DNA from 4 places in the Acidihalobacter yilgarnensis genome. Region 3 is predicted to be linked to each of the others. Evidence: predicted binding sites of a transcription regulator. Region 3 holds the regulator's gene; each other region holds the start of a gene.
What was found. The regulator sigma-54, encoded in region 3, starts transcription at its own class of promoters, with help from an activator protein. The targets are predictions, from matches to a motif close to TGGCANGNTNCNTGCTT.

Region 1 (3,392 bases), 650 kb from region 3:
CCGAGTCCCTGGCTCTGTCCATTGACCTGACCAACAGCCTTGACCTCATAAGTCCCCGCCGGCATCGGCGTACCCTGCATATTCGTACCGTCCCAACTGAAATTCGCGAGCCCCTGGGCCTGTGTGCCGAGATCCATCTGCTTGACCAATTGCCCACTCGTGTCATAAATACCGACCGACACTTGAGATGCCGGCGTGGTAACGTCGACGGAGCCCTGCAGCGAGCCACTCGCGGGCAACACCGCCATCGACGAGGGCGCCAACACCGTCCGCCCCACCAGGCTCGCCGCCTGCAATGACTGGTTGGTCGACAGCGACTTCGACAGCGTGGCAAAGGAAGTGGACATGCTCTGGATACCGGAAACGGTACTGAACTGCGCCAGCTGTGCCAGCATGTTCTGTCCGCTCATCGGTTGCGTCGGATCCTGATTCTTGAGCTCGGCCACCATCAGATTCAGGAAGGCCTGCTGACCCAGCTGGGAGCCGGACGAACCCGTTCCGCTGGTCGCGCTCGACGAAGAGGTCGTGCTGCCGGTCAGGCCGAGCTGCGCGAGGACGCTGGGGTTAAAACTCGAATTGATGGCGCCAGTGCTCATTTCTCCACCTCGAATGGATTACTTGCCAAGCTGCTGTACGGTGCTCAGCAGCAGTTGCTGGGTTGTGGTCAGGACGTTCACATTGTTCTGGTAACTGCGCGAGGCCGAGATCATGTTCGCCATCTGCTCGACCGTGTTGACGTTGGTGGTGTAGACATACCCCTGCTTGTCGGCGAGAGGATTACCTGGCGCGTACTCGCGGCGAATCGGCGCCCGACTCTCCTGGATATCGGTCACGCGCACACCCACCGCCGAGTCGCCACCCTGCGCCTTGAACAGCGTCGAGGCGAAGACCGGCTGGCGCGCACGGTAGGCGGCTTGCTCGCTCGACGCCACGTCGTCGGCATTGGCGAGATTGCTGGCGATCGTATTGAGGCGCACGCTCTGCGCGGCAAGCCCGGAACCCGCGATATTGAATATGCTGTACAGACTCATGATCAGGTCCCCATGATCGCGTTCTTGAGCCCCGTGATTCGCCCAGTCAGAAAGGCCAGCGTGGCCTGGTAGCGCAAGGCATTCTCACCAAATGCCGCCTGGTTGTACTGAAGATTGACGGTGTTTCCATCCAGAGACGGCTGCAGTGGCACCTGGTACAGCACTGGCGCGCTGACACTCCCTGATGCGGGTTCCATATGCTGCGGACTGGTCCGCACCAACGCCAGATTGCCGCCATGCCCGCTCACAGAGGCCAATGCGGCCTTGAAATCAATGTCGCGTGCCTTGTATCCAGGGGTATCGGCGTTGGCGATATTCGAGGCCAACAGCTCGGCGCGCTGCGCCTCGAGCTGTAGGGCCTGCGGAAATGAGCCCAGCGCCTGATCGATCGAAAATGGCATGTTGCCCCATCCTAAAGTTTTCACCTACCAGGACGATAGCAATTACGATGCCAACGCAAAAATCCAGCAATAGCGCGGGCTTGAGCGCCCATGGCAGGTCAAGACGGCAAACTTTCGCCGCCTAACGGCAAAGTCATCGGAACCGGTTGCCCGCTCCGGCATCGCGATAAAGCGTTTTGATCCGTGGCCAGACGGGGGTTAGCATGTGCGCCCCGAAACCAGACCCGACGAGCGGCCATGTCCCAGGAACCCATTGAACAGTGGATGCAACGCGTCGCCGATGCGACCGGACCTCTCGTGGAGCAATCGCCAGACCACCGCTGGCTGTTGCGACAGAGCCTGTATACGCACTTTCAGCGACTGGTGACCCTGACCAGCCTCGGCGAAATGAGTGGCCCTATTTTGGATGTCGGTGCCGGTACCGGCGCGCTGACCCTCGATCTGGCTTGGCATGCCAGCCCTGATACGCAGATCAAGGCCGTCGACAATGACCCCAAGGCACTCGCACTGCTCCACGCCCTGGCGATGTCGCTAGGCGTCAGCGTCGAGATTCAGCTGGGTCAAGCCTCGACCTTACCGGCCGAAACAGCGAGCCAGGCGTTGACGGTGGCCCGTTACGTCTTCCAACACCTGCCTCAACCCGAAATCGCACTGGCCGAAATGTGCCGCGTCACCCAACCGGGCGGACGCGTGCTGATTATTGACGTGGACGACGGTGTCGCTTTGGGCGAGCCGCCGGAATCCCCTCATCTGGATGGACTGCGCGAGGCCATTCGCACGCTGCAATCCAGGCGCGGCGGCAATCGTCGTATCGGTCGACATCTTTATCGACTCATGCGCGACGCGGGACTCGAAGCCATTCAGATCATCCTCATGCCCCGCGTCAGATTGGGTCTGCAACATGGGCGAAGCGCTGATATGGAACTGCATCAGATCGAACGCCTGCTCGCCGAGCGCGACGATCTCATCGCTGCCGACCTGATCACCGCCGAGGCTTTCGATCTCGGCGTCACGGCTCTCCGGCAGAGTTTTGCCGAGGATCGTTTCGAGCTCGACGCGGACTTCATCGCCATTGGCCGAATGCCATCTGCCGACTCGCCGTCATAAATCTCTATTGGCAAGTGCCCGGCACACGGCCCACAATGAATCCATTGCCGAGGGAGACGATACGCATGCGAGCCGTCCTGCCAAGGGTGCTGGTCGTACTAGCGCTCATGATCACCGGCTTGAGCACGTCGGTCGCATCCGCCGACTCTGCCGCGCAGTTCAAGGCAGCGCTGGATGCTCTGTCCACCAATCAACTTGATCGCTTCGAGGCGCTATCGCGCCCATTGATCGGCAATATTCTCTATCCCTATCTGCGCTACGCCTATCTCGAACATGAGATCGAGCACGTGCACCGCGCCGACATCGATGCCTTTCTCAAAGCCAATGCCAAATTGCCGATCAGCAACGCGTTGCACAGCGACTGGTTATTGGAACTCGCCCGCCGTCAAGACTGGACCACGTTCATCGCCGAAGATACCGGCAGCGGTGGCGGTAGCCGCCTGGCCTGTGCACGCGTGCAGGCACTCGCCGCAACTGGCCACGTCGACAAGGCGCTGACGCTCGCAAAACAGCTATGGTTGGCCGGCTACTCGCAACCGCAGAGCTGCGACCCCGTATTCAGCCTGCTCACGCAGCATGATCTGCTCACGCCAACCCTGATCCGCCAGCGCCTTTTGCTTGCCCTCGACGCACGCAACATCAGCTTGGCCCGCTTTCTGGCACGCAAGCTACCGAGCGCCGAACAACCACTGGCGGCTCGATGGCTGCAGGTCTATGAAACGCCGTCGAGCCTACTAGGCCAGCCGCTCCATACGCTCGGGCCGGCACCAGAACGCGACCGCATACTGCTTGCGGCGTTCGACCACTTCGCACGCCGAGACCCTGCACAAGCTCGGCACCTCTGGGTACAAGT
Region 2 (3,392 bases), 1.5 Mb from region 3:
AGGCGCAGGCGGACTGCAATGTGCGCACCTGGAACGGCGAGGGTTCGTGCACCCGGGGCGGCTACGCATGCATCAACTGCACCGCGCCCGAGTTCGAGGAGCCGGGCCACGCCTTCCTGCGCACGCCGACCGTGGCCGGCATCCCGCTCGGCCTACCCACCGACATGCCCAAGGCCTGGTTCATCGCGCTCAGCTCGCTGGCCAAAGCGGCCACACCGCAGCGCATCAAGGAAAACGCCCGCGCGGATCACGTCGTCGCCCGCCCCGGGCGCAAGCCGGACAGGAAATAGGTCCCGTGGCGCGGCAGATCGTGGGCCCGTTCAACCGAGTCGAGGGCGACCTCGAAGTGCAGCTCGACGTCGGCGACGGCCAGGTCGACGCAGCCTGGGTGAACTCGCCGCTGTACCGCGGCTTCGAGCAGATCCTGCTGGGCAAGATTCCCGGGGACGCTCTGGTCTATGCGCCGCGGGTCTGCGGCATCTGTTCGGTCTCGCAGTCGGTGGCTGCGGCGTTCGCGCTGGGCGACGCCTACCGCGCGGAAACCCCGCCCAACGGCATCCTCGCGCTCGACCTGATCCATGCCGCGGAAAACCTGATCGACCACCTGACTCACTTCTACCTGTTCTTCATGCCGGACTTCGCGCGCCCCGAATACGCCGCCCAGCCCTGGCACGCCGACATCCACGCGCGCTTTCGCGCCGTCGAGGGCAGCGCCGCACCCGAGTTCCTGCAGGCGCGCACCGCGTTCATGCACCTCATGGGCCTGCTGGCCGGCAAGTGGCCGCACAGCCTCGCCATCCAGCCCGGCGGCTGCACCCGAGCGGTATCCGCGCGCGAGCGCCTGCATCTGGGCAACGTCGTCGGCGCCTTCCGCCGATTCCTGGAACAACGGGTCTTCGCCGCACCCCTGGACGAGATCGTCGCCCTCGACAGCCGCGACGCGCTGCAGCACTGGCAGGCGGCACAGGCCGGGCAGCCCGGCGATCTCGCCCGCTTCCTCGCCCTCGGCGAGGCCCTCGGACTGCACACCCTGGGCCGCGCCGCCGACCGCTTCATGAGCTTCGGCGCCTACCGCGAAGCTGACGGGGCACCGCTCTTCGCGCGCGGCGTGTGGCGCGACGGCAGCCTGCACTCACTCGACGTCGACGGCATCGCCGAGGACGTCAGCCACAGCTGGATGGCGGGCGACACGGCACCGCCGCGCACGGCGCGCACCCTGCCCGACCCGGGGCGCGAAGGCGCCTACACTTGGTGCAAGGCGCCGCGCCTGCACGGCAAGGCGGTCGAGGTCGGCGCGCTCGCGCGCCAGCTCGTCGACGGCCATCCGCTGATTTGCGACCTCGTCGCCGCCACCGGCGGCAACGTGCTCACCCGTGTCGTCGCGCGCCTGCTGGAAAGCGCGCGCATCCTGCTGGCGATGCAGCGCTGGACCGATGCACTGGTTCCGGGCGAACCGTTCCACAACCCCGCCGCCCCGCTGGCCGACGCCGAGGGCATCGGCCTGACCGAGGCGGCGCGCGGCAGTCTCGGGCACTGGTTGCGGATCGAGGGCGGACGCATCCGCAACTACCAGATCGTCTCGCCCACCACCTGGAATTTCTCGCCGCGCGACGCCGCCGGCCAACCCGGCGCGCTGGAGCAGGCGCTGACCGGGACGCCAGTGGACTCGCCGCGCCATCCGCGGAAGATCGCCGTCCAGCATGTGGTCCGCTCCTTCGACCCCTGCATGGTGTGCACGGCGCACTGACGACGACGCTGACAATCCGCTAACCAGACAGACCCTTGCAAATCGGAAAGTAACTTTCCACCCCAATCTGCACCTCAAAATTCATTAGATCGGCTAATTGATTGATGTCAATGGGATTCCCGCCACTGGCCCGTTTAGTGCTTTGACCCCTCCCAAGGCGGGACGCCGACGACACGAGACCATCAAGCTCGGCGTCCTCTCCTAAGAACCCGCGAATCGATCCGCGACTGCCAGCGCCCGCTCTGCCGTGGGGTGGGCGCAGAGGGAGGAGTACATGGCGATAGAAACCTTCTACGACGTGATGCGTCGCCAGGGCATCAGCCGACGCAGCTTTCTCAAGTTCTGCAGCCTGACCGCCACCTCGCTGGGCCTCAGCCCGGCCTTCGTGCCGAAGATCGCGTGGGCGATGGAGAACAAGCCGCGCACGCCGGTGCTGTGGATGCACGGCCTGGAATGCACCTGCTGCTCCGAATCGTTCATCCGCTCCGGACATCCGCTGGCCAAGGACGTCATCCTGTCGATGATCTCGCTGGATTACGACGACACCCTGATGGCCTCCGCCGGGCATCAGGCCGAGGCCTGCCTGCAGGAGACCATCGAAAAGCACAAGGGCAACTACATCCTCGCGGTCGAAGGCAATCCGCCGCTCAACGAGGACGGCATGTACTGCATCGTCGGCGGCAAGCCCTTCGTGGAAAAACTGCGCTACGCCGCGGCGCACGCCAAGCACGTGATCGCCTGGGGTGCCTGCGCATCCTGGGGCTGCGTGCAGGCCGCGCGACCCAACCCGACACGCGCCACGCCGATCCACAAGGTGATCACCGACAAGCCGGTGATCAAGGTGCCGGGCTGCCCGCCGATCGCCGAGGTGATGACCGGCGTCATCACCTACATGCTCACCTTCGGCCACCCGCCAGCGCTCGACCGCCAAGGGCGGCCGAAGATGTTCTACGGCCAGCGCATCCACGACAAGTGCTACCGCCGCGCGCACTTCGACGCCGGCGAGTTCGTCGAGTCCTGGGACGATCGCGCCGCGCGCGAGGGCTATTGCCTGTACAAGATGGGCTGCAAGGGACCGACCACCTACAACGCCTGCTCCACCGTGCGCTGGAACGGCGACACCTCGTTCCCCATCCAGTCCGGGCACGGCTGCCTGGGCTGCTCCGAGGACGGGTTCTGGGACAAGGGCTCGTTCTACGACCGCCTGACCCGCGTCAACGGCTTCGGCATCGATGCCAACGCCGACCAGATCGGCGGCATTGCCGCGGGCGGCGTGGGCGCAGCGGCGGTGGCGCATGCCGCAGTCACCGCGGTAATCCGCGCACGCCACAAGCCGCATCAGCCGAAGCAGGATGAACACCACGGAGACAAGAGCGAATGAGCGTCATCAAGACCCCCAACGGCTTCACCCTGAACGACGGCGGCCGCCGCGTCGTGGTCGATCCGGTCACCCGGATCGAGGGCCACATGCGCTGCGAGGTCAACGTCGACGACCACAACGTGATCCGCAACGCCGTCTCCACCGGCACCATGTGGCGCGGGCTGGAAGTGATCCTCAAGGGCCGCGACCCACGCGACGCCTGGGCCTTCACCGAAAGGATCTGCGGCGTGTGCACCGGCACGCACGCGCTGACCTCCGTGCGCG
Region 3 (3,392 bases):
AGGAAATCCACCTCGACGGACAGGCCAAACTGATCCAGGAACGCAACACCTTCAGCAGCGCGCGCATCGTCTACGATACGAAGAGCGGTGTCGTCACCGCTGGCGCGCCCGGCAATCGCGTTAAGGCAACTTTGGTCCCCGGCGGCCAAGGCGGCGCGGAGAAATCCACGCCATGAGCGTACTCAGCGTCACGGATCTCACCAAACGCTATCGCGGCCGCGACGTCCTTGGCGGGGTGTCGCTTGACGTGGGCAGCGGTGAGATCGTCGGCTTGCTCGGCCCCAACGGCGCGGGTAAAACCACCTGCTTTTACATCATCGTGGGCCTGATCCAGCCAGATTCTGGCCATATTCGCCTCAATGATCAGGACATCACCCGATTCCCCATGCATGCGCGCGCGCGCATGGGCGTCGGCTATCTGCCTCAGGAAGCCTCGGTATTCCGCCGCCTCAGCGTCGAAGACAATATCCGCGCGGTACTCGAACTGCGTGACAATTTCGACCCCAAGGCACAGAATGAAACCCTGGAAAGTCTGCTGGATGAACTGCAGATCGGGCATATTCGCAGCAGTCGCGGATTCAGCCTCTCCGGTGGTGAACGACGGCGTGTGGAGATTGCCCGTGCCTTGGCAGCCGAGCCCGCATTCATCCTGCTAGACGAACCCTTTGCCGGTGTCGATCCCATCTCGGTGCTCGATATTCAGCGCATCGTGCGACATTTGAGCGACCGGGATATTGGCGTCTTGATTACCGACCATAACGTACGTGAGACCCTCGGCATCTGTCAGCGCGCCTATATATTGAGCGACGGGCATGTGCTTGCCGAAGGCACCCCGGAAGATATCCTGGACAACCAGAAGGCCCGCGAGGTCTATCTGGGTCAGGACTTCCGCCTGTAAGCAACCCGAGATACCCAAGAGTCCGACGATGACCATTGCGTTAAACGCGAATTCAAGATAAACATCAAACGCGATGATCAAGCCTTCACTTCAACTCCGGCTGGGGCAATCCCTGGCGATGACGCCTCAACTGCAGCAGGCCATACGCCTATTGCAGTACTCGACACTCGAGCTACAGACACATATTCAGGAAGTCCTGGAAACCAACCCGATGCTCGAGGTCGACGAGGATTCCGGGCGAGTTGAGGGCGCGGATGGCGAGCAAATCAACGGCGAATCTCGCGAAGGCGCCGCCGAAGACAACCCATCCCAAGACACCATCCCAGACGAATTGCCGGTCGACAGTGCCTGGGACGATATTTACGAGCCGCCAACCGCAGCGGGCTCCGGCTCGTCCGAAGCCGATGACCGCGACCCCTACGAATCACAAAGCGGCGATGGCGAGTCGCTGATCGATCATCTGCTCTGGCAAGTGCACTTGGCACCCATGAACGAGCAGGATCGCCTGATCGCCATGACCCTGATCGACTCGATCGGCGGTGACGGTTATCTTCAGGAGGATATCGAGAACATCCGTGGATCACTCGCCGCGCAATTGCAGGCCGATCTCGAAATCGAGGACATCGAGGCCGTCCTCCATCTCGTGCAACGGCTAGATCCTCCAGGTTGCGGCGCCCGCAATCTGGCGGAATGCCTCGACATACAACTTTCTGAGATGCCACAAGATATACCGTGGTTGATACAGGCGCGGCGCTTGGTGCAATCCCATATCGACCTGCTCGGGAATCACGATCTCAAGGCACTGATGCGCCACCTGGAACTGGACGAGGCTGGCCTGCAGGAAACCATCGCACTGATCCAGTCGCTCAATCCGCGGCCTGGTGCACAGATCAGCAATAGCCGACCCGAATATATCGTCCCCGACGTGACGGTCCGCAAACAGGGTCAGCGCTGGCGCGTGGAGCTCAACTCTGAAGTTGCGCCGCGCCTACGCTTGAATTCCACCTACGCATCAATGGTACGGCGCGCAGACAGCAGCGTTGACAACACCTACATGAAAAATCAGCTGCAGGAAGCGCGCTGGTTCATCAAAAGCCTGCAAAGCCGTAACGAAACCTTGCTACGTGTCGCCACTGCCATCGTCGAGCAGCAGAGGGGGTTTCTCGAATATGGCGAGGAGGCGATGAAGCCCCTGGTCCTGCGCGACATTGCGGAACAGGTCGAAATGCACGAATCGACCATCTCTCGCGTCACTACCCAGAAATACATGTACACGCCCCGCGGCATCTTCGAATTCAAGTACTTCTTCTCCAGCCACGTCGGTACCGCCGATGGCGGTGAATGCTCCGCAGTCGCGATTCGCGCCATGATCCGCAAACTGGTCGAATCCGAACCCGGCGACAAACCTTTGTCGGACAGCAAGATCGCAGATCTGCTCAGCGAGAAGGGGATACAGGTTGCGCGCCGCACGGTCGCCAAATACCGAGAGGGCATGAACATTCCGTCCTCCAGCGATCGCAAACGACTCAACTAGACTCAAATCATGGAGATCTCACAAAATTCTTCGACTTGGCGCAATACGGACCGACACCCGCATTCCGGCCGTGACCAGGGAGCACAGTCGGGCGCCAGCGTCGAAACCCGGCGGTGGGAGATGTTACCCGCCGTCCACGCCCCGCACAGGGAACCGCGGACGGCGAGCAACGTCGGCCATGATGGCACCGCCCCCAAATGGGCAGTTAAGACACAGCCCTCAACGAGGAGTATCGTATGCAAATCAACCTGTCTGGGCACCACGTAGAGTTGACCGATGCACTACGCGACTACGTAAGCGACAAATTCCAGCGTCTCGAACGACACTTCGACAATATGATCGATGTCCACGTAATTCTTTCCGTAGAGAAATTGCGTCAGAAGGCCGAAGCCAGTCTGAACCTCAGCGGCAACCAACTCTTCGCAGATGCCGTCGACGAAGACATGTATGCCGCTATCGACTCGCTCGTCGACAAGCTCGACCGGCAGGTGATCAAGCACAAGGAAAAGACCAAAGACCATCACAAGGCCGAAGCGACCAAACGCACGGCCATCTGAAACACACAGGCGACACCTGAACCATGCAGATAGGCGAATTACTCACGACCGAACGCATCCTCAACGATGCGGACATCCACAGTAAAAAGCGGGCACTGGAGGCACTAAGCGAACTCCTGGCCAAGGGTGGACAGGTTTCCTCCAATGAGGTCTTCGATACCCTGCTCGCACGCGAGCGCCTGGGCAGTACCGGCTTGGGACATGGCGTAGCGATACCGCACGGCCGCATGGCTGGCCTCAAGGAAACCCAGGCCGCCTTCATCAAATTGAACGGGGGCATCGATTTCGATGCCCCCGACCAGGCGCCGGTTGATCTTCTGTTCGCCCTGGTGGTCCCCGAGGAGTGCACCAGCGAACACCTGGACACGCTCTCAAGACTGGCTCAGTTGTTCAGCGACCCGAT
Region 4 (3,392 bases), 1.6 Mb from region 3:
CTTGTCATCGCAACCGTAGGTTTTTTTTGGTGTTTTCTGATGTGGTTCTCGACGGCCGCCTTTAGCCCGAGTATCGCGAATCACTACAATCTCAGCTTGGCGGCACTCGGCCTGCTGGCGAGCTCGGCCATCTGGATGGCACCGATCGGCCGTATCATCGCCGGATGGGCAGCGGATCGCTTCGGCGCGCCGCGCACCTTCGCGGTGATCCTGGCCGTTTGCGGCCTAGTGTCCATTGCCTCGGCCTACACCACCGATTACGACATCTTGTTCATCGAACGGGTGATCGTGGCGATCGCCGGCGTGTCGTTCGTGGTCGGTATTCAGCACGTGGCGCAGTGGTTCGAGCCGAGTGAAATCGGTACTGCCGAGGGTCTGTACGCCGGCACCGGCAATGTCGGTGCCGGCGTCGGCGCGCTGCTCTTGCCGCGTATGTTTGGCCTGGACTACCAGTCGGCATTCTTGTGGCTGGGCGTCATTGCCCTCGTGATCGCGGCTTGGTACCTGCTGCGCGGCGAAGCGGCCAAGCATGAAAAGGTGCGCGCTACTGCACGTGAATCAGCCGATCTGCGCGGCACGATTTTCGTTTGGAGCCGCTATATTGCCATTGCACTGATGCTGGCCTACGCCATGTCCTTCGGTTTGGAAATCGCGATGAATGCCTGGTTGCCCGGTTATTTCACTCGCGGCTTCCATGAGGCGATCCTTGCGCTGGGCTTTACCAGTATCGCCGGCGTACAGATTGCGGCAGGTACCTTTGCCGCGGTGCAATCCTTCACCGCGTCGCTATTCCGGCCCTTCTCGGGCTTTATGTCGGACCTGTTCCAGCGTCGCGGCTGGACACCGCTGCCGATGATCGCTCGGACGCTGCCCTACGCTCCGCGTCTGCACTGGCTAGCCATCTCGCTGTTGCTGATTACGGCGTCCATGGTGGCGCTGACCCTGGCCGGGCTGGCGAATTCACTACCGCTATCGGTACTGGTGTTGGTGGCCTTCGGTATCTTCGTGAGTTTTGGTACCGGCGGTACCTTCGCGCTCGTGCCGTTGTTGTTCCCGGATCGTCCGGGGATCGCGGCTGGCTTCATCGGCGGGGTTTCCACGGCTGGCGGTATTGTCTATCCGCTGGTGTTCGCGCACTCCGGGAACATTCACATGGGGTATCTCTATATCGCCTTGTTCATGTTCATCCCCTTCACTCTGTTCTACTTCTGGGCGGCGCGTTATGAGCATCATCCCGAGGATCACGGCATCGGGGAGAACTGGATCGACCGGACGAATCGCCCGGTGGGCGAGAAAGCCTGATATATCCCGCGATACCGAGCCATCAGCAGATAGCTCGGTATCGCGGCGAGACTGGAAACGCTACCGATCGAAAACTGGAGATTGCCAATATGCAGACCAACGAGCAGCAAAGCACCCCGCACGAGCCTTGGTACAAATATGGCGTGGCCTTCATCTTCTTTGAGATGTTCATCGCCATTGCGGTCAGTGTCTATTCGCTTTACATGGCCTTCAATGGTCTGGGCGGTTTCCCAGGCAAGCATTGAGCGGAGTGCCCGGGCGCCGGAATGGTGCCGGCCCCGGGTTTTTTGCACCAAAGTGGTGCGCTCTAGGTTGAGATTTGGGCGGGTACCCGTGTCTGGCGGCGGGTGTTCAGGGATGGCACGTAATGTGCTTTATCCATTTAGACAAGCGTGTAAAGCTGGAATGGCGCCCAACGGCGGGCTACCGATCCGGTTACCATGAGATCGAGTGTATTCGACAAAGGCGTCGTGACGTTCATGCGTGGCATGAACGGAGCGACGCTTTTTTTTGGCCTGAATGGAGCGGTTTGGCATGGTGGATAAAAGTGCGAACGGGCGACCTCGGCTGAGTCTCGGCAATCGGCCGGGAGAGGATCTGGAACAGCGTGAGTTGACGCTCGGTTTTGTGCCACTGACCGATTGTGCGCCCTTGGTGGTCGCACGCGAGTTGGGCATGTTCGCGGACGAGCATCTGGAGGTGACCCTCTCGCGTGAACCCTCGTGGGCGAATATCCGCGATAAGGTCATGATGGGCGCGCTTGATGGTGCACAGATGCTTGCCGGCATGCCGGTTGCCAGTCAACTCGGCATCACTGCGGTACGGCGGCCATTGATAGCGGCTCTCAGCCTGGGACTGGGCGGCAATGCGATCACGGTATCGCGGCGGTTGTTCGAGCGCATGCGCGAGGTTGATGCCGAGGCCGTCCGGCATCGGCCGCGTACGGCCGGTGTCTTGCGTACGCTTATCGAAAGCGACCGTCGCACGGGTCGGCCGCCATTGACCTTCGCGGTGGTCTATCCCGTATCAAGCCATAACTACGAGTTGCGCTACTGGCTGGCTGCCGCTGGCATCGACCCCGACCGTGACGTGCGGATCGTGGTGATTCCGCCGCCGCAGATGGTAGCTCGTCTGCGTGCAGGGGAAATCGACGGATTCTGTGTGGGCGAGCCCTGGAACAGCGTGGCAGTACAGGGGGGGCATGGTCATGTCCTGATCACCAGCGACCAGCTCTGGCGCCACAAACCGGAAAAGGTCTTGGGCGTGACGCAGGAGTGGGCCGAGCGCCATCCGTTGACCTTGCGTGCGTTGGTGCGCGCCTTGATGCGCGCCGGGCAGTGGCTGGACGATCCCGATCATCGGGAGCAGGCAGCAGCCTTGCTGGCCCGATCGGAATATGTCGGCGTCAAGGAGGCGCTGCTGCGCCTGCCGTTGACCGAACAAATGATTTACGACCCTGGCGAATCGGCTGTTCCTCACCCCAATTTCAATGTGTTCCAGCGGCATGCCGCGATGTTTCCGTGGCGTTCGCACGCCCTGTGGTTCGTCACCCAGATCTATCGCTGGGGGCAGGTCGATACGGCATATGACATGACCGCCGTGGCTGAGATGGCATATCGCCCGGAGTATTACCGGGAGGCTGCTGCGGCTTTCGGATGGTCCTGTCCGCTGATCGATTACAAGCCAGAGGGATTGCACGCCGGTGAATGGCAATTGGCGCAGGCCGTGCCGGAGCCGTTGCGAATGGGGGCCGATGCCTTCTGCGATGGAGGTCGATTCGATCCGCAGGACCCCGCGGGTTATCTGGAATCCTTCGAGGTCGCCACGCCCAGGGTCACACTGGAAACTCTTCGGCACATGAACCAATTTCAGCCGTCACGACCTGCCAGGACAGCGGGCAAGGCCAGTGACGGCGCATCCTGATTCGGGAGATATCGAGATGACACGCAAGCAAAGACTGGTACTGATCGGCAATGGCATGGCGGGCATACGCACGCTGGAAGAGCTGCTCAAGCTCGTGCCCGATATGTACGAAATCACGGTGTTCGGCGACGAACCCTATGGCAATTACAACCGGATCATGCTCTCGC

Region 1: a site for sigma-54 is predicted at 1,469-1,485, ahead of flgB (flagellar basal body rod protein FlgB). Genes of this name have one in related genera too.
Region 2: a site for sigma-54 is predicted at 1,874-1,890, ahead of BI364_RS04795 (hydrogenase small subunit). Genes of this name have one in related genera too.
Region 4: a site for sigma-54 is predicted at 1,661-1,677, ahead of BI364_RS05255 (CmpA/NrtA family ABC transporter substrate-binding protein). Genes of this name have one in related genera too.

What each region holds. Positions count from the first base shown of each region.
Region 1 covers NZ_CP017415.1:2,396,561-2,399,952, forward strand. The annotation lists gene BI364_RS11465 (flagellar hook assembly protein FlgD) at 1-596, opposite strand, end outside; gene flgC (flagellar basal body rod protein FlgC) at 615-1,031, opposite strand; gene flgB (flagellar basal body rod protein FlgB) at 1,034-1,432, opposite strand; gene BI364_RS11480 (methyltransferase domain-containing protein) at 1,670-2,539, shown strand; gene BI364_RS11485 (transglycosylase SLT domain-containing protein) at 2,605-3,392, shown strand, end outside.
Region 2 covers NZ_CP017415.1:1,004,911-1,008,302, reverse strand. The annotation lists gene BI364_RS04805 (NADH-quinone oxidoreductase subunit B family protein) at 1-290, shown strand, start outside; gene BI364_RS04800 (nickel-dependent hydrogenase large subunit) at 296-1,747, shown strand; gene BI364_RS04795 (hydrogenase small subunit) at 2,022-3,128, shown strand; gene BI364_RS04790 (nickel-dependent hydrogenase large subunit) at 3,125-3,392, shown strand, end outside.
Region 3 covers NZ_CP017415.1:3,046,788-3,050,179, forward strand. The annotation lists gene lptA (lipopolysaccharide transport periplasmic protein LptA) at 1-176, shown strand, start outside; gene lptB (LPS export ABC transporter ATP-binding protein) at 173-898, shown strand; gene BI364_RS14740 (RNA polymerase factor sigma-54) at 972-2,432, shown strand; gene hpf (ribosome hibernation-promoting factor, HPF/YfiA family) at 2,669-2,989, shown strand; gene BI364_RS14750 (PTS sugar transporter subunit IIA) at 3,013-3,392, shown strand, end outside.
Region 4 covers NZ_CP017415.1:1,118,223-1,121,614, forward strand. The annotation lists gene BI364_RS05250 (MFS transporter) at 1-1,302, shown strand, start outside; gene BI364_RS18255 (hypothetical protein) at 1,392-1,547, shown strand; gene BI364_RS05255 (CmpA/NrtA family ABC transporter substrate-binding protein) at 1,837-3,225, shown strand; gene nirB (nitrite reductase large subunit NirB) at 3,242-3,392, shown strand, end outside.